DNA from 4 places in the Micromonospora sp. WMMA1976 genome. Region 1 is predicted to be linked to each of the others. Evidence: riboswitches for the same ligand, from Rfam matches in the RefSeq annotation. Region 1 holds a riboswitch; each other region holds the start of a gene.
What was found. A riboswitch is a leader RNA that binds a small molecule or an ion and turns the genes downstream of it on or off. The one in region 1 is predicted to bind cyclic di-AMP.

Region 1 (5,305 bases):
GCGCCCGTCGCCGGGCGTGCCCTCCGGGTGCACGTGCAGGTACGCCAGGTCGCCCTGCCGCAGCGCCACCAGGTGGCCGTACGCGCCGAGGTAGGGCGCAAGGTCGGTGACCGGCCGCCCGTCGCGGCTGACGGAGAGCGTGAGCCGGCTGGTGCGGCCCGGCTCCGGCGTGCCGGTCAGGGTGACCGTGTAGCCGTCGACTGTGGTGCTGGTCACCGGCGCCGGCAACGGCCGGGCGGTCAGCTCGCCGGGGACCGTGACGTCCAGGCCGAGCGTCAGCGGCTCGCCGCCTTCGGGGGTGAAGTCGGCGAACGCCCGCCAGACGCCGGGGCCGCCGAGCGGTGAGGCGACCCGCCAGGTGCCGTCGCCGGCCATCTCCGGGTGGACGTGCCGGAACCCGGACAGGTCCCGGCGGGCGACGATCAGGTGCATGCGCTTGTCGTGGGCCACCTCGAAGCGGGTGACCGGCGTACCGTCCGGGCCGGTGATCCGGAAGGCGAACTGCCCGGCCGGGGCGTCGGCGGGCTGGAACGTGTAGCCACGCTCGGAGACGAGCAGCCCGCCGGGCAGGTGCGCGGAGGCGCCGCTCTCGTCACCGTGGCCGGTGTCGCCGGCCCCGTGTTCGCTGTCGGTGTCGTCGTGTCGGGTCTCGGCGGCCGGGGCGACGGGATCGGCCAGGTTGCCGATCCCGTACGCCGCGCCGAACACCGCCACGAGGCCGAGGGCGAAGCCGCTGAGCTTCGTCGCCGTGTTCATGGTGTCTCCTCGGTTTCTACGGGTCGTCGGACCCGTCACGCACCGACGAGGTCGTAGCCGGCCTCGTCGACCGCCGCGCGGACCGCGTCCACGTCCAGCGGGTTCTGACTGGTGACGGTGACCCGGCCGCCGGCCAGGTCGACCTGGACGTCGGTGACGCCCGGAAGTGCGCTCAGCTCGGTGCTCACCGAGTTGACGCAGTGCCCGCAGGTCATGCCGCTCACCTGGTAGGTGGTCTCCATCTCGCCCTCCGATCTGATACCCCCCAGGGGTACGTTCGGAACGTTAGCATACCCCCGAGGGGTACGCTATCCTCGGTTTCATGACCGCGCCGTCCAGCCCGACCCGGGGCTACACCGCCAGCAAGGACCAACTCCTCGCCCGGCTCCGCCGGATCGAGGGCCAGGTCCGTGGCATCGAGAAGATGGTCGAGGACGACCGTTACTGCATCGACGTGCTGACCCAGATCTCGGCCATCCAGGCGGCGCTGGACAAGGTCGGCCTGGGTCTACTCGACGGCCACGCCCGGCACTGCATGCACGAGGGCGCCGCCGAGGGCCGGGCCGACGAGATGGCGACCGAGATGATGGCCGCCGTCGGCCGCCTGATGAAGCGCGGCTGAGCGGGGACCTCCGACCCTCGGACCAGGGCACATCGACCCGTGCCGGCGCACCCGGGCGGACGTACCGTCGACGTGGCGGGCAGGCCGGCCCGGCGGACCCGCGGTGACGGACGGAGGGCGGCCCGATGATGTGGCAGAGCCCGATGATGGGCTGGATGTGGATCTGGTCCCTGCTGGTGCTCGCCGTGCTGGCGGGGCTCGTCTGGGCGGCCGTGCGGTGGACCGGCCCGCAGTACCTGGGCCCGACGACGGCGCGGCGCATCCTGGACGAGCGGTACGCCCGTGGCGAGATCGACGAGGACGAGTACCGGCGACGCCGGGCCGGCCTGGCCTGACCACGCGGGGCGAGCGTCAACGGCCACGGTGTGCGGGACCGGACGGCCGGGCTGCCTACCATGTGCGGGCGACGACCCGGACGTGGTCGACACGTCCGCCCCGGCCGGGTGACCAGACCGGTCCGGCGGACCAGGCGTCGCCGCGACCGTTGGGAGAGACCTCATGGGTGCCGACCACACCCGCCCCGCACCCGCCGCGCCGCCGGGCGTACGACGGCTGCTCGTCGCCGTGGTGGTGCCGCTGTTCGCGCTCACCGTGATCGCGGCGCTGGTGCTCTGGCCCCGGCAGGACCGGGAGCCGGTCGGCGGCGCGGACGTCCCCCGCTACCACGGCACGGTGACCCGGGTGGTCACCGAGCCCTGCCCGCCGACGCCGGAGGCCCCGGAGGGCGGCGGTGGCCCGTGCGGCACGGTGACGGTCACCGCCGAGCAGGGCCCGGACGCGGGCCGGCAGGTCGAGACGCCGATCCCGGCCGGGCCGGGCGCGCCCCGGGTCGCGGTCGGCGACGAGGTCGTCCTGGTCGAACTGACCGACCCGGCCGACCCGGCGGTGAAGTCCTACAACATCGCCGAGCACCAGCGCGGTACGCCGCTGATCTGGCTGATGGTGCTGTTCGCCGCCGCGATCGTGGCGTTCGGCCGGTGGCGCGGGCTCGCCGCGCTCGGCGGCCTGGTGGCCAGCTTCGCCATCCTGCTCGGCTTCGTGCTGCCTGGTATCGGCGCCGGCCAGCCGCCGCTGCTCGTCGCGATCGTCGGCGCCGCGTTGATCATGTTCGTGGTGCTCTACCTGACCCACGGGATCACCGCACAGACGTCCGTCGCGGTGCTCGGCACGCTCGGCAGCCTGGTGGTCACCGGCGTGCTCGGCCTGCTCGCCACGTCCGCCACCCACCTGACCGGCTTCGGCAGCGAGGACGCCACCACGCTGTCCATGTTCCAGGGCGGCGTGGACCTGCACGGACTGCTTCTGGCCGGCATCATCATCGGCTCGCTGGGCGTGCTGGACGACGTCACGGTCACCCAGGCGGCCACCGTCACCGAACTGGCGCACGCCAACCCCGGACTGTCCCGGCGGCAGCTCTACCGGGCCGCGACCCGGGTCGGCCGGGCCCACATCGCGTCCACCGTCAACACCATCGTGCTGGCGTACGCGGGCGCCTCACTGCCGCTGCTGCTCCTCCTGGTCGCCGACTCCCGCCCGGTGAGCGAGATCCTCACCAGTGAGTTCCTCGCCCAGGAGATCGTCCGCAGCGCGGTGGCGACGCTCGGCCTGATCGCCGCCGTACCGCTGACGACCGGACTGGCCGCGATCGTGACCACCGCCGGGCGGCGCTCGCCCGGCGCGGAGCCGGCGCCCGCCGCGCCCCGGCCGCCGGCCGGACGGGACGACGCACTGGAGGCGCTCGGCGGCGGGAAGAGTACGGAGGCCGCATGGTGACACTCCGCAGCGTGACCATCGAATTCAAACGCGACGCTGGTCACGGTGTGCCACGGCGAAATCTCGCTATTGGTCGGCTTCCGGACGTAGATCCTCACGAGTGCTGTCAGGTAACCTCGCTGCCGGTCACCGCCGAAGGCGCGCACCGGCGCCAGCGGTGCCGCCGCCCAATCGCCCACGGGCGAACCGGGGAACCAGGTACATGGGGTGAATCCGCGACAGCGGTAGGGGCCACTTCCGTCCCGAACCCGTCAGCTAACCCGGTCGGCGGCCGACGGAAGGGAACACTGTGACGGCACCCCTGCGCCGCTGGCTGACACCCGTGGTGGCCGTGCTGGCCTCGCTAGCAGTGCTGGCCGGCCCGAACCCGGCGACCGCGGCCCCCGCCGCGGCGGCCCCCGGCACCCCCTCGGGCCACGAGGAGGACGGCGATCCGCCACTCATCACCGAGGCGATCGACTCCGCCAACCGGAACTTCCTCCAGGCCAAGGCGAAGCTCGCCAAGTCCCAGGACCGCCAGCGGCGGCTGGCGGCCGAGGTGAAGACGGCACAGGCCGAACTCGACGCGCTCAGCCCGCAGGTCAACCAGCTCGCCGCCCAGTCCTACCGGACCGGCCGGATGGGTGCGATGGCGATGCTGCTGGAGAGCAACTCCCCCGACTCGTTCGTCCGCCGGGTCAACGCCCTGGACGAGCTGAACCTCCTCAACGCGCAGCGCCTGGCCGCCATCAACGCGGTCAAGACCCGCGCCGAGCAGGCCAAGATCGCGCTCGACGCCGAGGTGCGTGAGCAGGAGAAGCAGAAGAACGCGATGGAGCGCGAGAAGGTGCAGGCCGAGCGCGCACTGAAGCTCGTCGGCGGTCTCGGCTTCACCGGCGGCCTGGTCTCCGCCACCTCACCGGTCGCCAAGATCGCTCCCGGCCGCACTTCCGACGGCGGGTGGAAGGCCGAGTCGTGCAGCGAGGACGACCCGACCACCTCGGGCTGCGTCACGCCGCGCACGCTGCACGCGTACAAGGAGGTCCGGCGCGCCGGCTTCAAGCGCTTCGTGGGCTGCTACCGGCCCGGCGGGCCGTGGGAGCACCCCAAGGGCAAGGCGTGCGACTGGTCGCTCCAGAACAGCGGCTTCGCGCCCTGGCACAACAACGACACCCGCCGGTACGGCAACGAGGTGGCCGCGTTCCTCATCCGCAACGCCGACCGGCTGGGCATCTACTACGTCATCTGGAACCGGCAGATCTGGTTCCCGGCCACCGGCTGGAGTTCGTACAGCGGGCCGTCGAACCACACCGACCACGTCCACATGTCGCTGCTCTGATCCGGGCACCACGAAAAAGGGCCGCCCGAGGGCGGCCCTTTTTCTCGTCCGTACGGGTCAGCCCGCCAGCGCCGGGTCGGCGGGCGCGGCCGGGGCGGGCAGCGGGGCCGGGGACTGCGCCACGGTCCGCACCTCGCCACCGGCGAGCCGGTACGACATGCCCACCACCGTGCAGCGCCCGGCGGCCACCCGCTCGGCCAGCACGGCGGACCGGGCCAGCAGCGTCTCCACGGTCTGCGCGATGTGGACGTCGATGATGCCGTCGAGGTCCTCGACGCCCTGGCGGGCGGCTCGCAGCAGGCTCGGCGAGACCGCGTCCACCACCGCGCCCAGGTGACCGGCCGGGGCGGCGCCGGTCCGGACCCCCTCCCGGGCGGCCTGGACCGCGCCGCACGAGTCGTGCCCGAGCACCACCACGAGCGGCGTGCCCAGCACGGTGACGGCGTACTCGACGCTGCCGAGCACCTCCGGCCCGGCGGTGTGCCCGGCGGTACGCACCACGAAGAGGTCACCGAGACCGCGGTCGAAGATGATCTCGGCGGCGAGCCGCGAGTCGGAGCAGCCGACGATCACCGCGAACGGGTGCTGGCCGTCGGCCACCGCCGCCCGATGCCCGGCGTCCTGATTCGGATGCTGCGGGACGCCGGTGACGAACCGGTGATTACCGGCACGCAGCTCGGTCAGTGCCTGTTCCGGGGTGCTCGGCGTCATGTCCCTCACCTCGTCTACCTGGGGAACCACCAGGCCGAACGGCCTCGCGACCCACGGTCACACGCCCCTCGGGGTCCGTCAAGATTCGTGATACGCATTTCATACTTTCCCCGTCGCCGGACGCA
Region 2 (5,305 bases), 2.2 Mb from region 1:
GATGAGGCGCCCGTCATGGGCGAGTGGAGGTGCTCGCGTGAGCCTGTCGATCGTGAAGTCGGTGCGGCCGGGTGGTGTCGTCCAGATCGCGCCCCGTGGGGAGATCGACGTCGACACCGCGTACGAGGTGCGGGAAGCGATCGCCGAGGTGCTCGCGAAGGGCCGTCCCGCGCGGATCGAGCTGAACATGCGGCTCGTCACGTTCATCGACTCGGTCGGTATCAGCGCCATGGTCGCGGGTTTCCAGACCTGCGAGGTCAGCGGCGTCAAGCTCGTGGTCACCGAGCCGAGCCGGTTCGTGCACCGGCAGCTCTGGGTGACCGGCCTGCTCGGCCTGTTCGGCGCGCCCGAGCCGTGGTTCGCCGACGACACCCCCGAGGTGCTGCCCGGCGCCTGAGCGCCGTTCACACCCCCTGCGGCCAGGGGACCTTCTACCCGTTGCCAGTCCGGCGTCGGTACGGGACGATCGTCGCGACGCACGACGGCGAGGGGGCCCGCTTGCAGAGCAGCGACAGCTTCAGCTACACCGTGCAGGCCCGGTGCACCCGGGCCGAAGCGGTGGCCCTGCTGGGTGACCTGAGTCGCCAGGGTGAGCTGCATCCGCTGATCGTCCGGGTCCGGAAGCTGCCGGCCCGGCCGGGCGCGCTGGCCAGCTATGCGATCACCGACCGGCTGCAACTCGGCCCGCTGCACTTCCCGGTCACGTACCAGGCGGACGTGCTCGTCGCGGGCGAGGACGAGGTCGTCACCGTGGCGCGGCAGCAACCCGCGACGACCGTCCGCAACCACACCCGCCTGCGCGACGAGCCGGACGGCACGGTACGCATCGACGTGGAGATCACGCTCACCGCGCCGGCGCCGCTGTTCGGGTACGCGTTCCGCCAGGCCCGGGCGGCTCACCTTGGCCTGGCGGCTCGCCTCGGCGCGACCCTGGAGGGCCGGCCGGTCTGATCCGGCCGACCCTGCAGGGGCGTGCTCAGTACACCGACAGGTGCACGTGGTTGGTGTGGTCGCTGGACGGGTCGCCGTTGCCGCCGCTGTACGACTTCCACCCGCTGCTGGGCAGCCAGATCTGCTTGAACCAGATCACGTAGAGCACGGCGAGCGGGTCGGCGTTGCGCACGAAGTACGCGGCCAGGTTGTTGCCGTACGTCCGGTCACCGCCGGTGGCCACGCCGCCGAAGCCGCTCTTCTGCGCGGCGAAGTCGCAGGCCCGCCCCTTCGGATGCTCACCCGAGCCGCTCGGCCGGTGGCACGAGACGTACCTGGTGAAGCCGGCCGCCTTCGCCTGTTGCAGCGCGTGCAGCGTGCGCGGCGTGATGCAGCCGTTCGCCGGCGTCGGGTCGTTGACGCTGCACGACTCCGACGGCCAGGAGCCGTCCGAGTTGCGCGGCGCCGGCTTCGCGTTCTTGCTGGAGGTGCCCTGGACGCTGCCGCCGCCGCTGCTGCTGCGCGACGCGCGGTCGTTCGCCACCTCCAGGGCGCGCTCGGCCTGTTCCTTGCGCTTGGCCATCACCGTCACCTGCTTGCGCTGCTCGAGGATCTCCCCGTCGAGCTGGGCGCGGGTGCGGGTGGCCTCGTCGCGGGTGGCGATCAGGTCGCGCAGCGTGCGGTCCTCGTGCGCGGCGACCTGTTCCAGGGCGGCGGCCCGGTCCATGAAGCCCTCCGGGCTGCTGCTGCCGAGCAGCGCCCCGGCGGTGCCCAGGCGGCCGTTGCGGTACGCCACGACGGCGATCTCGCCGACCTTGGCGTCGCGGACGGCAAGCTCGGCGCCGACCGTCTTGAGCTGGTCGTTGAGCTGTTTCTGGCGGGTCACCGACCGGTTCAGCGCGGCCTTCGCCTCCAGCCAGCCCTTGCTGGCCGCGTCGAGCTGGGCGCGCAGTTCCGGCGTGCCGCCCTCGTCGTTGCCGCCGGGCGCGGCAGCGAGCAGGCCGGTCGCCGGCGCCGCGGAGGCGGGGGAGACCGGAACGGTCGCGACGCCGAGGGTCAGCGTCGCGACGAGCAGGGCCGCCAACCGGGCGGCCGTCCGTCGTACAGGTGCCACTGGGGGCATTCACACGTCCTTCCGTCAACGCCGACCGGGTTAGCTGACGGGTTCGGGACGGAAGATCCCTACCGCTGACGCGGATGCACCCCACGTACGTGGTTCCCCGGCTCGTCCCTGCGGACGATTAGGCGACGGCCGCCCCACCGGGGCCGGGTGGCGTCCGCGGGTGCGGCCGCGACCGAGACTACCGGCGCTGCCCGGGCGCGGCTCCGTCGAGCAACGCCACTAGGCGGGGCAAAACCGGCATAAGACTACATTAGTCCCAGTGATTTAAGTGTGTCCTAATCACCACTCGGTCTTGCCGCACACTCCGGCCGACGCTCCGGGTTCGACCTGCAACGTGGCGTGATCGATGGAGAAGTCCTCGTGCAGGGCGGCCCGCGCGGCGGCCAGCACCCCGGCCGGGTCCGCGCCCGGGTCGGTGGTCAGGTGCGCCGAGGCCACCTCCATGCCCGAGGTGAGGGTCCAGACGTGCAGGTCGTGCACCTCGGCCACGCCCGGTACGGCGGCCAGCCGGTCGTGCACGGCGGTGACCTGGAGGTGCTCCGGCGCGGCCTGCACCAGGATGCGCAGCGCGGCCCGGCCGAGCCGCCAGGTGCGCGGCAGGATGAACACGCCGATGCCGACGGCGACGAGTGGGTCGGCCCACCACCAGTCGGTGACCGCGATGACCAGCGCGGCGGCGATCACGCCGAGCGAGCCGAGCAGGTCGCCGAGCACCTCCAGGTACGCCCCGCGCAGGTTGATGCTCTCCTTCGACCCGGCGCGCAGCAGCGCGAACGCGACGATGTTGGCGAGCAGGCCGAGTACCGCCACCACGAGCATCGGTCCGGCCAGCACCTCCGGCGGCTCGCCGAACCGGCGTACCGCCTCGACCAGGACGTAGATGGCGACGGCACCGAGCAGGACGGCGTTGGCGAGGGCGGCGAGCACCTCCAGCCGGTAGAGCCCGAACGTGCGCTGCGGGTCGGTGCCGGCCCGGCGGGTGGCGGTGATCGCCGCGAGGGCCATGCCGATGCCGAGGACGTCGGTGAACATGTGCCCGGCGTCGGAGAGCAGCGCCAGCGAGCCGGTGGTGAAGGCGGCCACCGCCTCGACCACCATCAGGGCGGCGAGCAGCGCGAACGCGGCCCAGAGGCGGCCTGCGTGGCGGTGTGCCGCATTGGCCACCGCGCCGCTGTGGTCATGACCTGCGCCCACGCCAACACCCTCCCTGCCGCGTACCGGCCCGGCCCAATGTATGTTCACATCGCTATGTATGCAAGTGAACTGTGGGTGGCGGCGGGGCCGGTCACCCCACCGGGTCGAGCGTGGTGAGGCGCTGCGTCGCCCGGGACAGCGCCACGTAGAGCGTGCGGACGCCCGAGCCGGGGTCGGCCCGGATCTCGCCCGGCGCCACCAGCACCACGCCGTCGTACTCCATGCCCTTGGCCTGGAGGCTGGTGACGACCTGGAGCCGGCCCGCGCCGAGCGCGCCCAGCCAGCCGGCCACCTCGTCCCGGCGCGGCACCGGCGTGATCACGCCGACGGTGCCCTCCACCTGCGCGAGCAGCGCCTCGGCCGCCTCGACGGTGGCCGCCGGCAGGTCGGCGGCGGGCACTGTGCGCTCGACCGGCGGCACGCCCGTGGACCGCACCGCGTCGGGCAGCGGCAGGTCCGGGTAGAGGCGGCGGATCTCCGCCGCCGCCACCGCGAAGATCTCCGCCGAGTTGCGGTAGTTGGTGGTCAGCTCGTAGCGGTGCCGCTTACGCCGGCCCAGCGCCTGGTCACGGGCCCGCTCCAGCTCCTGCGGGTCGCCGGTCCAGGCGGTCTGCGCCGGGTCACCGACCACCGTCCAGGACGCCAGCCGGCCGCGCCGGCCGATCATCCGCCACTGCATCGGCGAGACGTCCTGCGACTCGTCCACCACCACGTGCGCGTAGTCGCGGTAGTCGGCCGGACGCTCCCGCGCCGCCGCGCGGGCGGCGCGCTGCCGGTCGGCGTACGTGCTCAGCTCGCGCACGCCACCGGCGAGCTGGTACGGGTCGCGCTTGGGCCGGGCCCGCTGCACCGGCTTGCCGAGCAACGCGTCCAGCTCGTCCAGCAGCGCGATGTCGGCCACCGTCAGCCCCTCGGTCGCAAGCGTCCGGTACGCGTCGCCGAGCAGCCGGATCTCCGCCGAGGAGAGGATCCCCCCGGCGTAGCGGCGCAGCCGGTCCGGGCGGGCCAGCCAGTCCAGCACGTGCCGCGGGTGCAGCCGGGGCCACCACGCCTTGAGGAACTCGCGGAACTCGGGCCGCCCGATGATCTCGTCCTCGAATGCGGGCTGCTCCGGCAGGCGTCCCACCCGCAGCGTGCGGGCCTGCGCGTAGAGCGCGGCGAGCACCGCGTCGAACGCCGCCCGGCGTACCTCGTTGCGGCGCGCCCCACGGCCCAGCGTCCGCTCCCGGATCGCGTCCAGCGCGGGACGTTCCAGGCGCAGCAACTCGCCCCGGTACAGCAGGCGCAGCTCGGCCGGGGAGTCCGGCACCGCGTCGCGGACCGCGCGTTCCAGCACCCGGCGCATCCGCAGCGATCCCTTCACCGCCGCCACGTCCGGCGGGTCGGTGCGGGACGCGGACAGGCCGGGGAACAGCGAGCCGAGCGAGTGCAGCGTGGCGGTCTCCTCGCCGAGCGAGGGCAGCACCGAGGCGATGTACTCGACGAACACACCGGACGGGCCGACCACCAGGATGCCGCCGCCGGCGTACCGGGCCCGGTCGGAGTAGAGCAGGTATGCCGCCCGGTGCAGCGCCACCGCCGTCTTGCCGGTGCCCGGGCCGCCGGAGACGATCGTGACGCCGTTGCCGGGGGAGCGGATCGCCTCGTCCTGCTCGCGCTGGATGGTGGCGACGATGTCCCGCATGCCCCGGCCGGTGGCCCGGGACAGCGTGGCCAGCAGCGCCCCGTCGCCGACCACCGCCATGTCCGGCGGCGCGGCCTCCGGGTCCAGCAGGTCGTCCTCGATCCGGGTGACCTTCTCGGAGGCGGACTGGATCGTGCGCCGGCGCACCACGCCGCGCGGCTCGGCCGGTGTCGCCTGGTAGAACGCGGCGGCAGCGGGCGCCCGCCAGTCCACCACCAGCGTCTCCGCGTCCACGCCCCGCACCCCGAGGCGGCCGACGTGCAGCACCTGCCCGGTACGCAGGTCCAGCCGCCCGAACACGAGCCCCTCGTGCTCGGCGTCCAGCACGTGTCGGCGCTGGGCGGCGTGGAAGACCATCGCGTCCCGCTCGACAA
Region 3 (5,305 bases), 1.5 Mb from region 1:
CGTGCTGCGGCTGACCGGGCACTGGGGGACCGGCCTGCCCGGCTGGCGCGGCCCGCTCGCGGTGCTGGGCTTCCTGGTGATCACGCTCGCGCTGGCCGCCGCGCTGCACCGCTGGGTGGAGACACCGATGATGCGCCTGCTCGGCCCGTCCCGCCGGGCCCGCGCGGCGTCGCCCGCACCGGCCGTGCCGGCTCCGCGCACGCCCGCCGAGGCCGCCACCGGGCCCGCCTCCGACGGGGGCGCGGCGTCCGTCACCGGTCCGGCCGAGGACATCGAGTACGCCGGGCGGCGTCGCCCGCACTGACACGCGCACACGTCGGCCGGTCGATCCGCGACACGCCGTACGGCGGTGCGTTCGTGGGGGTTCGGCGGTAATTTGTACCCGTGCTTCCGATCGCGCTCACCTGCCCCGTGTGGTGGGTGGCGCGCTGGACCGCCCGGATGCTCGCCAGTCTCGCCGTGGTCGTCGCCTGTTCGTTCGGCGCCGCCACGCTGCCGGCCGGTGTCGCCGCTGCCGCCCCGGCCCCGGCGGTCGCCGTCTCGGCGTACCCGGTCACGGGCACCTCGACCGCCGTGCGGCCGGAGGTCGACCGCGTGGCCGAGCGGCAGGCCCTCCCCGCCGGGGTGCCGGCGCCCGCGCCCCGGGCAGCCGCCCCGGCCGCACCGCAGCCGGTCCCGGCCGGACGGGCCGCCGCACCGGCCGGCCCGCGGGCCCCGCCCGCCCGCTGACCCGCTCACGGGCCGCGCCCGTCCTCCGCACCCACTCGCACGTCATCCCCGCACCCGCCCCGGCGGCCACCGGCCCGCCCCGGCGAGGTCGTGCGGGTCCTCCCGCCAGGTCCTTCCCGTGAGGTGCCGACCATGTCCCAGACCGCTCTGTACCACTTCCTCACCTCCGTGCCCGAGGCCGCCGCCATCTGGTCCTTCCTGCTGCTGCTCGCCCTCGGCCTGCTCGCCGCGCTCGTCGCCCGGCCCGAACGCGACCCCGCGCCGGAGGCCGCCCCCGAACCGGCCGACGCCGACGCCGCCCGCCGTGACGACCTGGTCCGGTACGCCGAGGAGGTGGCGGTGGCCGCCGCCGGAGCCGCCCAGACGGCCCGTCGCCGCCGGGAGCGGTGGCTGGCCGCGCAGGACGAGGCGGACCGGGCCTGGACCGCGTACGACGAGGCGGACGCCGCCGCCCGCCGCCTCGCCGGTGCCGCCGCGCTGCCCGCCCCGCGCACGCCGCGCACCCCGGCCGAGTACGCGGCCCGGGAGCGCTGGCTGCACCACGCCGCCATGACGGCGCACTGGCGGGGCGACCTGACCGCCCGTCAGCTCGCCGACGTGCTGGCCCGCCGCAACGGATGGGATCCCCGCCGGCACCCGGCCGAGCAGGAGATCCTGCTGGCCCGCACCGTCCGGGACGGGCGCCGGGCCGGATGGGAGAGCGCCGCCGCGCGGGAGCGGACGGCCTGGCGGGACGCGGAACTGGCCGCCGAGGCCGCCCGGACGCTCGCCGCCGAGGCGTACGCGGCCACCGCCGCGCTGCGGCCCGCCCCGGCGTACCGGAGCGCGACGGCGAGCGCCGTGCCGGTGGCCGCGACGGTCCGCAACGCCCGCTGGCGCCCGGCCCGGGTCGGCTGAGACGACCGTCTCGACCGAATCGTTACCCGGAATATGGTGAGCCCGGTCACCCGGGCCGCCGAAACGGGCGCCGGGCGCAGAACGGGTCATCGAGTCCCGCGATTGCCGGTCGGGTGCTCGCCGTCTGTCCGCTTTCCGCCGCCGGGCGCCGTCGAAACTGCTTGTCCCATTGAGCGAAGTCAGTAACCGGGTGTTCCGAAATCCGTTACCGCGGATCACGTTTACGCAGGTGGGAGCGCTTGGCATGGGACATACCCACCGGTAGTGTCGGCGCGTCCGATGCGGTAATCGATCGCCGACGGCGACGCCGCACCGACCCGCCTAATCGTGTTCCACGAACCGGGGACCCATGAGCACCATCGGGGTGAATCCGCGGGCCCACGGCCCGCGGTAGGGCGTACTTCCCGCCCGAATCCGTCAGCTAACCCGGTCGGCGGCCACGGAAGGAGCAACCCCTCTTGCCCACCCCTCGATCGTCCCCCCGCCTCCACGGCGAAGCGGTGCCCGCGCGCGCCTGACGCGCGACCGGCAACCGCCCCCTGGGCGCCCGGCATCACGGGCGTTCCCGATCCCCCGGCCATCCGGCCCCGCCAGCACGTGTGAGTTCCTCCGCGTGCCGGGCCGGCGTGCGCCGCTCACGCCCCGTGGAGGATTTCGTGAAGCACCACCTGAAGCGTCAGCTGCGACGGATCGTCACCGAACGCCCGTACCAGATCATCGCCGGATCGGCCGCCGCGCTCGTGCTGGCCGCCGGTGCCGGAACCGTCGCCACCGCCGGTGACGACGCCCCGGTCCAGGAGAACACCGCCGCGGTCGCCGACCTCGGCTCCGCCCGTCTCGGCGAGCAGCCCGCCAGCCGCGGCGAGGCCCGCATCGCCGTACCGCCCAGCGCCTCCGCCGCGCCCAGCGCGTCGCCGAGCGCCTCCCCGTCCGCGAAGGCCACGGCGGACCCGGACACCACGCCCAAGGCCAAGCCGAAGCCGCCGTCGAGCAAGTCGCTCGACTACGACTACCAGGCGCAGATCAACTACTTCTACTGCGGCCCGGCCGCCGTGCGCAACGCGCTCAGCGCCGCCGGCATCGAGCGCAGCCAGGACGCGCTCGCCGGTCCTCTCGGCACCACCGAGATGGGCACCAACTCCGCCGAGGACACCACCCGGGTGCTCAACCAGCAGGTCAAGGGCAACCCGTACCGGACCCGCATGATTCCCGGCTCGGCCACCCCGGCCCAGATGGACCGCCTCCAGGCCGACGTGGTCGAGGCGATCAGCAACGGCCGCGGGGTCGTCGCGAACGTCGCCGGTACGGCCACCGACACCAACGGCGGCTGGCACTCGTTCCCGGGCGGCCACTACGTCGCCGTGGTCGGCTACAAGGACGACGGCCGGACCGTGCGGATCGCCGACTCGGCCGACCCGTCGCTGCCGTCGTACTGGGTCACCACGATCGACCTGGCGCACTGGATCGCCAGCCGCGGCTACTCCGCCTGACCGTCCCGCACACCCGAAGGCCGGCACCCCACCCGGGGCGCCGGCCTTCCTCGTCCCGCCCCCGCCCTCACGCCGTCTTGGCGCGCCGATCTTGGACTTGTGGCACCCAGTATGCCCGGCTCGCCCGCTATGGAAGGTGCCACAACTCCAAGATCGAGGGTGAGGGCGGCGTGTGGGCGGCCGGAGCCGCAGCGAGGGGGTCGGCGGGGTTCGGTCTCGCGTGTCCGGGGCGGGCGGTGGCAGACTGCGCCAATGGGCGATGCGACGGGGAAGCGGCACCTGATTCTCCTGCACGGCATGGGTGCCACCGGCGAGGTGTGGCTGCCCTGGGCGCCGCTGCTGGAACGCCGCTGGCCCGGCCGCTGGCTCGCCCCCGACCTGGCCGGTCACGGCTGGTCACCGCCGCTGCCCGGCTACTCGTTCGAGGCGCTGGCCCAGCGCGTGGTGGACGGGCTCGGGCCGGTGCGGCTCGGCCCCGACGACCGGCTGGTGCTGCTCGGGCACTCGCTCGGCGGGGTGGTGGCGCTGGCGCTCGCGGCCCGGCAGCGCGGGCTCCCGGTCGACGCGGTGGTCGGGCTCGGCATCAAGGCGGTCTGGTCGCCGGCCGAGCTGGCGAAGTCGGCGGAACTGGCCGCCCGGCCGGTCACCTGGTTCGCCACCCGGGACGAGGCGGCCCGGCGCTACCTGCGGGTATCAGGGCTCGCCGGGCTGTTCGCCCCGGACCACCCGGTGGTGGACGCGGGATTGCGGCGGGAGGACGGCCGCTGGCGGCTCGCGATGGACCCGGCCGCGTTCGCGGTCGGGGAGCCCCGGCTGCCGGTGCTGCTGGCGGCCACCGGTGTACCGGTGCTGCTGGCCCGCGGCGAGGCGGATCCGATGGTGACCGACGCGCAGCTCAAGGAGCTGGGCGTGCCGGTGGCGACGCTGCCGGGACTGGGCCACAACGCGCACGTCGAGGACCCGGAGGCGGTGCTCGCCCTGCTCGACCCGTACCTCTGAACGGGCGAGCCGGCCCGCGACGGGCCGGCTCGCGCTTCTAGCGGGCCGCGCGCGGCCCCGGGACCGCCCAGTCGGGTTCCAGTTGCCGGCGGGCGGCGGAGAGGAACGCCTCGGCGTAGGCGTCGGCGGGGAAGTCGCCCAGGTAGCGGGTACGCGCCGCCCAGCGCTGTGCCGCCTTCGGGTCGGCGTCCAGCAGGTCGGTGAGCACCTCGTCCACGTTTGACATGTCGCGCCGCAGCACGTAGCCGGACGCCGCGAGCGGGAACCGCTCGACGAAGTGCTCGCCGTCGGCGCCGGTGTCGGTGACCGCGTACGGCTTGCCGGAGTAGAGCCAGTCGGAGATGACCCCGGAGACGTCGGAGACCAGCGCGTCGGCGCGGTTGACGCACTCGGTGAGCGTCAGCTCGCGGCTCGCGGCGGCGCCGAACAGGTGCGGCCGGCCGGTCTTCGCACGGTCGGCGGCGAGCAGTTCGGTGAGCCGGGCGAGCTGGCGGGCCGAGGCCGGGTTCTTGCCGGTGTACGGGTGGGCGCGCAGGATCACCACGGCACCCCTGTCGATCAGCCGGCGGATCAGCGTCTCGGCCACCGGCAGCGAGCAGTAGTTGGCGTCGGCGTGGTGCCCGGTCCAGGTGGGCGTGTAGAGGAGCGTCGGGTGCGTCGGCGGGGTGACCGGCTCGCGGCGTACCTCGATGGCCTCGACCTGGGGACGGCCGACTACGACGAACTTGTCGGCGGGGATCTCCACGCCGGCGCGGGCGTACCTGTCGATCGCGGCCTGACCGGCCACGAAGATCTTGTCGAAGATGGCCGAGACCGGGTTGGCGCTGGGGGCCTTGTCGCTGTCGCCGTGGTGCAGCTGCACGTGGGTGAGCCGGCTGAACCGGATCAGGTGGGCGTTCTTCGCGCCGTGGTTGACGTAGAAGGCGACCCGCAGGCTGGGCACCAGCGCCTCGTCCAGCGCCTTCAGCGTGGGGCAGAGGACGACCGGGGCGCGGGTGGCGGCGGCCACCGCGGGCAGGTGCTCCGGTTCGCGCAGCACCACCATGAACGGGCGGCCGATCCGTTCCAGGTACGGCAGCCACATGGTGACCTGGTACTCCGAGCCGGGCGGAGCGGAGAAGTGCAGCACGAACTCGGGCTGGTGGCGGCGCAGCGCCCGGCCGACCGGTCCACCTCCGGCGGGCGGCCGG
Region 4 (5,305 bases), 3.1 Mb from region 1:
TGGCTGCACATCGACAGCGCGGAGTCGACCACCAGCACCGCGTACGACAAGCTCACCGTCAAGGCGGGCAGCACCACGCTGGCCACCTACTCCAACCTGAACAAGGCCACCGGCTACGTGCAGCGGTCCTTCGACATCTCTTCGCTGGCGGGCACCACGGTGACCATCTCGTTCACCGGCGTGGAGGACAGCTCGTTGCAGACGTCCTTCGTCGTCGACGACACCGCGGTCACCCTGAGCTGACAGTGGCGTAGCGCGGCCGGTCGTCGTCCTCCCGGCGGCCGGCCGCCTCGTCGTGCCGGGGCGTGTGCGGTCGGGTCAGACCGCGCGCCCGGCCCGGGACCCGGCACCGCGGTCGCGGTGGATCCGCGCGGCCGCCTCGTGCATCGCGCGGCCGAACAGCTCGGCCTGGTCGCCCATGTTGCCGAGGCGGGCGGCGAGCGCGTCGGCGTCGGCCCGGGCCGACGCGCTGACCCGGTCGTCCAGCTCGGACAGCGCGGCGTTGGCGGCGGTGACGAGGTGTCCGCAGAGGACGTCGAGGGGCTCGCCGGCCAGCTCCGGGTCGATCGTCACGGACTCGAGCCGGCCACCCTGGACGGCGACCGCGCGAACCCGGCCGCCGGCTGCGGTGCCCTCGGCGAACAGCAGCTCACCCGGCTCGCCGTCGGCATGCGCCGAGGCCCGGGAGCGCATCGCGGTGAGCGCCTGCTGCGTGCGGGTCAGCAGCTCGTCGATGCTCGCGGCCGCCGAGAACGGGTCGTTGGTCATATCCGCGCTTTCTTCACGTCTTAGCCGAGCATGCGTGACCCTAGCAACCGGCTCCGACGAATCGCGGTCACCGGCCGGTCCGGGTCGCGTCCCGGCCCCGCGAGCAGGCCGGACACCGGCCACGCGGCGTGTCGCGGACGGCCGAGCGCCCGGCCGGGGCGAACCGGCCGGGCGCTCGGACGAGGTCAGCGCAGGCGCAGCTGCTGACCGGGGAAGATCAGGCCCGGGTCGTCGCCGACCACTGCCCGGTTGCGCTCGTGCAGGGCACGCCAGCCGCCGTCGACGCGCTGCGCCACGGCGATCTCCGACAGCGTGTCCCCGCGCCGGACCACGTACGTCCCGGCAGCGGAGGACGGCCGCGGCACCGCCTTCGTCGTGGCGCGTTCCGGCGCGGCCTTCGTCGCGGCGGCCCGCTTCGGCGCCGCCTTCTTCGGTGCCGCCTTCGTGGTCGCCCGCTCGGACCGGGTCGCCGCGCTCGCCGAGCCGCCCTTCTTGCCGCAGACCGGCCACGCGCCGATGCCCTGGCCGCGCAGCACCTTCTCCGCCACGGCGATCTGCTCGGACCGGCTGGCCAGGTCGGCGCGCGCGGCGTACTTCTGGCCGCCGTAGCCGTTCCAGGTGGCGCGGGAGAACTGGAGCCCGCCGTAGTAGCCGTTACCGGTGTTGATCTTCCAGTTGCCGCCGGACTCGCAGCGCGCGACCGCGTCCCAGTTGACGCCCGCGCTGGCCGGAGCGGCCGGGCCGAAGAGGGTCGCGGCGCCGACGGCGGCGCCGGTCAGGACCGCCCCGAGAGCGGTACGGCGGCTTCGGGCTGAGTATTCAGTTGCCATGTGGATTCCTCCACGCCGACGAGGTGAGCTGTCGGGTTCGGGCCGAGGAGCCCGGCCGCCGGTGGCGGCTTCACCCCGAGGTGACGATGCACCGTGGAACGTGTGGTTCCCCCGCTCCCGCACGAGGTTCGGTTACCGGGGCCGGCGGCGGGATTTGGCGTTTCCGGCACTCGGTGTCCGCGTCTGCGAACGAAACCGACGCTAGGAGCGATTTGCGACGATCGTCCACTTCTTGTGACGCTCTTCACCCGGCCGGGCGACCGGCGGCGGCGCTACGGTGGCAGGGCCAGGCAAGATCACGGGAGGGCTTGACGGATGACCGATCACGGACACGAGCTGACCTTCGGCGGCTTCATCACCCCCGCCGCCGCGCAGCCCGACCAGGTGGTGGCGCTGGCCCGGCTCTGCGAGCAGGTCGGGCTGGACCTGGTCACGTTCCAGGACCACCCCTACCAGCCGGGCTTCCTGGACACCTGGACGCTGATGTCCTACGTGGCCGCCGCGACCGAACGTGTCCGCCTGGCCGGAAACGTCCTCAACCTGCCGTTGCGCCAGCCGGTGGTGCTGGCCCGCAGCGTCGCCAGCCTGGACCTGCTCACCGGCGGCCGGGTCGAGCTCGGGCTCGGCGCGGGCGCGTTCTGGGACGCGATCGAGGCGGCCGGCGGGCGACGCCTGTCCCCCGGCGCCGCCGTCGAGGCCCTCGACGAGGCGATCCGGGTGATCCGCGAGGTCTGGGACACCGACCGTCGCGGCATGATCCGCGTCGACGGCGAGCACTACCGGGTGGTCGGCGCCAAGCGTGGCCCGGCGCCCGCGCACCCGGTGGGCATCTGGGTCGGCGCGTACAAGCCGCGCATGCTGCGCCTGGTCGGCCGCGCCGCGGACGGCTGGCTGCCGTCCCTGTCGTACCTGCCGAAGGGCCCCGACGAGCTGCCCGCCCTCAACGCGCTGGTCGACGAGGGCGCGGCGGCCGCGGGACGCGACCCGGCCGCGATCCGCCGCATGCTCAACGTGACCGGCACGTTCGCCCGCTCGTCGGCCGGTTTCCTGGCCGGGCCGCCGGAGCAGTGGGTGGAGGAGCTGGCCGGGCTCACCCTGGAGCACGGCATCACCACGTTCATCCTCGGCAGCGACGAGCCGCGCGCGATCCAGATCTTCGGCCAGGAGGTCGCGCCCGCCGTGCGGGAGCTGGTCGCCGCCGAGCGCGCCGCGCCCGCCGGCGGAACCCGCACGGCCGCCGACGAGCAGACCTCCGCCGGCGGCCCGAGCACGCTCGGCGTCACCCCCACCCCCGACCCGGGGGTACGCCTGAGCGCGCGCCGCCCCTGGGACGAGTCCACCCGCCCGAGCGCCCCGCCGCCGCCGGCCGGGCACGTCTACCCGGCCCGCGGACAGGCCGCCGGCCAGCACCTGGTGGACGTGCACGACCACCTGCGCCAGGAGCTGGCCCAGGTGCGCGACCTGCTGGAACAGGTCAAGCAGGGCTCTGTCACGCCGGGCCGGGCGCGGGCCGCGCTGAACGAGATGACCATGCGGCAGAACAACTGGACGCTCGGGGCGTACTGCGCGGCGTACTGCACGATGGTCACCCAGCACCACGGGCTGGAGGACGCCTCGATCTTCCCGCACCTGCGCCGCTCCGAGGCCGGGCTGGCGGCGGTGCTGGACCGCCTGGAGGAGGAGCACGTGGTGATCCACGGCGTGGTGGAGAGCGTCGACCGGGCGCTCGTGGAGCTGGTCCGCCGGCCCGGCGACTTCACCGGACTCCAGGAGGCGGTGGACCTGCTCACCGACACGCTGCTGTCGCACCTGTCGTACGAGGAGCACCAGATCGTCGAGCCGCTGGCCCGGCACGGATTCTTCCCCGGCCAGCTGTGATGTAGCTGACTTTTGCTTTCCTAAGTCAGGTGGGTACCGTCGACGCCATGACGGACCTCCTCGCGCAGCGTGACTCCTGGTCTACCGCCAACTGCTCGATCGCCCGGGCGCTGGAGGTGGTCGGCAACCGCACCACGCTGCTCCTGCTGCGGGAGGCGTCGTTCGGCACCCGCCGCTTCGACGACTTCGCCCGGCGGGTCGGCGTCAGCGAGCCGGTGGCCGCCGCTCGCCTCAAGCAGCTCGTCGCCGACGGGCTGCTCGACCGGCGTCCCTACCGCGAGCCCGGGCAGCGCACCCGCGACGAGTACGTGCTCACCGCCAAGGGCAGCGACCTGATCCCGGTGCTGGTCGCGCTGCGGCAGTGGGGCGACACGTACGCCGCCGACGAGGCGGGCCCGGCGGTCCGGGTGGCCCACGACGAGTGTGGCGCCCCGGTGCACGCCCGGCTGCGCTGCGACGCCGGGCACGACGTACCGCCCGGTGAGCTCGCCGTCCTGCCCGGTCCGGGCCTGCTGTCCGCCTGACTCCCTCCCTCACCACACCTCGGAGCGACACATGAAGATCGCTGGAAGCACCGCCCTGGTCACCGGCGCCAACCGCGGCTTCGGCCGGCACCTGGCCGCCGAACTCGCCGCGCGCGGCGCCACCGTCTGGGCCGCCGCCCGCAACCCGGACACCGTGGACCTGCCCGGCGTTACCCCGGTGCGCCTGGACGTCACCGACCCCGCGTCGGTCGCCGCCGCCGCGGAGCGGGCCGGTGACGTGACGCTGCTCGTCAACAACGCGGGCGTGAGCACCGGCACCGACCTGCTCGACGGCGACCTCGACAAGATCCGGCTGGAGCTGGAGACGCACTACCTCGGCACACTGTCGGTGGTACGGGCGTTCGCGCCCCGGATCGCCGCGAACGGCGGCGGCACGATCCTGAACGTGCTGTCCGCGCTGTCCTGGTTCACGTTCCCCGGCGTCGGCGCGTACGGCGCGGCCAAGGCCGCCGAGTGGTCGATGACGAACGCCCTGCGCCTGGAGCTGGCCGGCCGGGGCGTCCGCGTCGCCGGCCTGCACGTGGGCTACATGGACACCGAGATGGCCGCCGCCGTCCCCGGCCCGAAGGCGCACCCGGCCGACGTCGCCCGGCTCGCCGCCGACGGCATCGAGTCCGACAGCTACGAGATCCTGGCCGACGATATCGCCCGCCGGGTCCAGGCCGGACTGTCCGGCGGAGTGGCCGCGCTCTACCCAGCGCTCCCCTGAGCCGACCCGTCGTCGCCGAGGTGGCGGCGCCACCTCGGCAAGACAGTTCCGCTGCCACAACTACCGCCCGAGGTCCCTCCATCTGGGACCAGCCTCCCCCACTTTAGGACACCCCAGCGTCATCGACACCAGCTCGCCGAGGTGGCCGGGTCAGAGCCCGTGGGATGCCGCCACTTCGGCGCAGTGGTGTCGATCAAGCGGCTGCCACGACTACCGCCCGGGCACAGTCGATCAACAGCGGCGCTCCGCCATCCACCCCGACCCACACCTGTGCACCGGGGCAGCCCTGCCGATGCGGGCGGAAGCCCTCACCGCCCCGGGCATCCCTCCAGGTGGGATCGATCTTCCCCAGTCTGGGATACCCACCGTGATCATCACCAGTACGGCGAAATGGCGGGGTCAGAGCTCGTCCGATACCACCACTTCGGCGAGCTGGAGTGGATCATCAGCTGACCCGACACCCGCCCGACCATCGACTTTCCGAGCGGGGTCGACACCGGCTCGGCGAGGTGGCGGTATCGGAGGCATGCCGATACCGCCACCTCGGCGTCATGGAGTCGATCACGCCGGCCCGC

Region 2: it holds a riboswitch for cyclic di-AMP, as region 1 does, so the genes downstream of both, O7546_RS21285 (hypothetical protein) here and O7546_RS01070 (hypothetical protein) in region 1, are expected to answer to the same signal.
Region 3: it holds a riboswitch for cyclic di-AMP, as region 1 does, so the genes downstream of both, O7546_RS08220 (C39 family peptidase) here and O7546_RS01070 (hypothetical protein) in region 1, are expected to answer to the same signal.
Region 4: it holds a riboswitch for cyclic di-AMP, as region 1 does, so the genes downstream of both, O7546_RS15365 (transglycosylase family protein) here and O7546_RS01070 (hypothetical protein) in region 1, are expected to answer to the same signal.

Annotation. Positions count from the first base shown of each region.
Region 1 is NZ_CP114912.1:215,191-220,495, reverse strand. It holds gene O7546_RS01095 (hypothetical protein) at 1-756, opposite strand, end outside; gene O7546_RS01090 (heavy-metal-associated domain-containing protein) at 792-998, opposite strand; gene O7546_RS01085 (metal-sensitive transcriptional regulator) at 1,079-1,378, shown strand; gene O7546_RS01080 (SHOCT domain-containing protein) at 1,534-1,713, shown strand; gene O7546_RS01075 (YibE/F family protein) at 1,877-3,151, shown strand; cyclic di-AMP (ydaO/yuaA leader) riboswitch at 3,306-3,437, shown strand; gene O7546_RS01070 (hypothetical protein) at 3,441-4,469, shown strand; gene O7546_RS01065 (carbonic anhydrase) at 4,527-5,180, opposite strand.
Region 2 is NZ_CP114912.1:4,657,062-4,662,366, reverse strand. It holds gene O7546_RS21295 (STAS domain-containing protein) at 38-397, shown strand; gene O7546_RS21290 (SRPBCC family protein) at 499-951, shown strand; gene O7546_RS21285 (hypothetical protein) at 977-2,053, opposite strand; cyclic di-AMP (ydaO/yuaA leader) riboswitch at 2,058-2,188, opposite strand; gene O7546_RS21280 (cation diffusion facilitator family transporter) at 2,333-3,247, opposite strand; gene O7546_RS21275 (AAA family ATPase) at 3,339-5,305, opposite strand, start outside.
Region 3 is NZ_CP114912.1:1,731,692-1,736,996, forward strand. It holds gene O7546_RS08205 (acyltransferase) at 1-304, shown strand, start outside; gene O7546_RS08210 (hypothetical protein) at 385-729, shown strand; gene O7546_RS08215 (hypothetical protein) at 862-1,626, shown strand; cyclic di-AMP (ydaO/yuaA leader) riboswitch at 1,935-2,077, shown strand; gene O7546_RS08220 (C39 family peptidase) at 2,283-3,116, shown strand; gene O7546_RS08225 (alpha/beta hydrolase) at 3,369-4,115, shown strand; gene O7546_RS08230 (CDP-glycerol glycerophosphotransferase family protein) at 4,153-5,305, opposite strand, start outside.
Region 4 is NZ_CP114912.1:3,311,643-3,316,947, forward strand. It holds gene O7546_RS15355 (M4 family metallopeptidase) at 1-243, shown strand, start outside; gene O7546_RS15360 (YbaB/EbfC family nucleoid-associated protein) at 319-768, opposite strand; gene O7546_RS15365 (transglycosylase family protein) at 954-1,598, opposite strand; cyclic di-AMP (ydaO/yuaA leader) riboswitch at 1,597-1,742, opposite strand; gene O7546_RS15370 (LLM class flavin-dependent oxidoreductase) at 1,914-3,476, shown strand; gene O7546_RS15375 (helix-turn-helix domain-containing protein) at 3,524-4,000, shown strand; gene O7546_RS15380 (SDR family oxidoreductase) at 4,032-4,730, shown strand.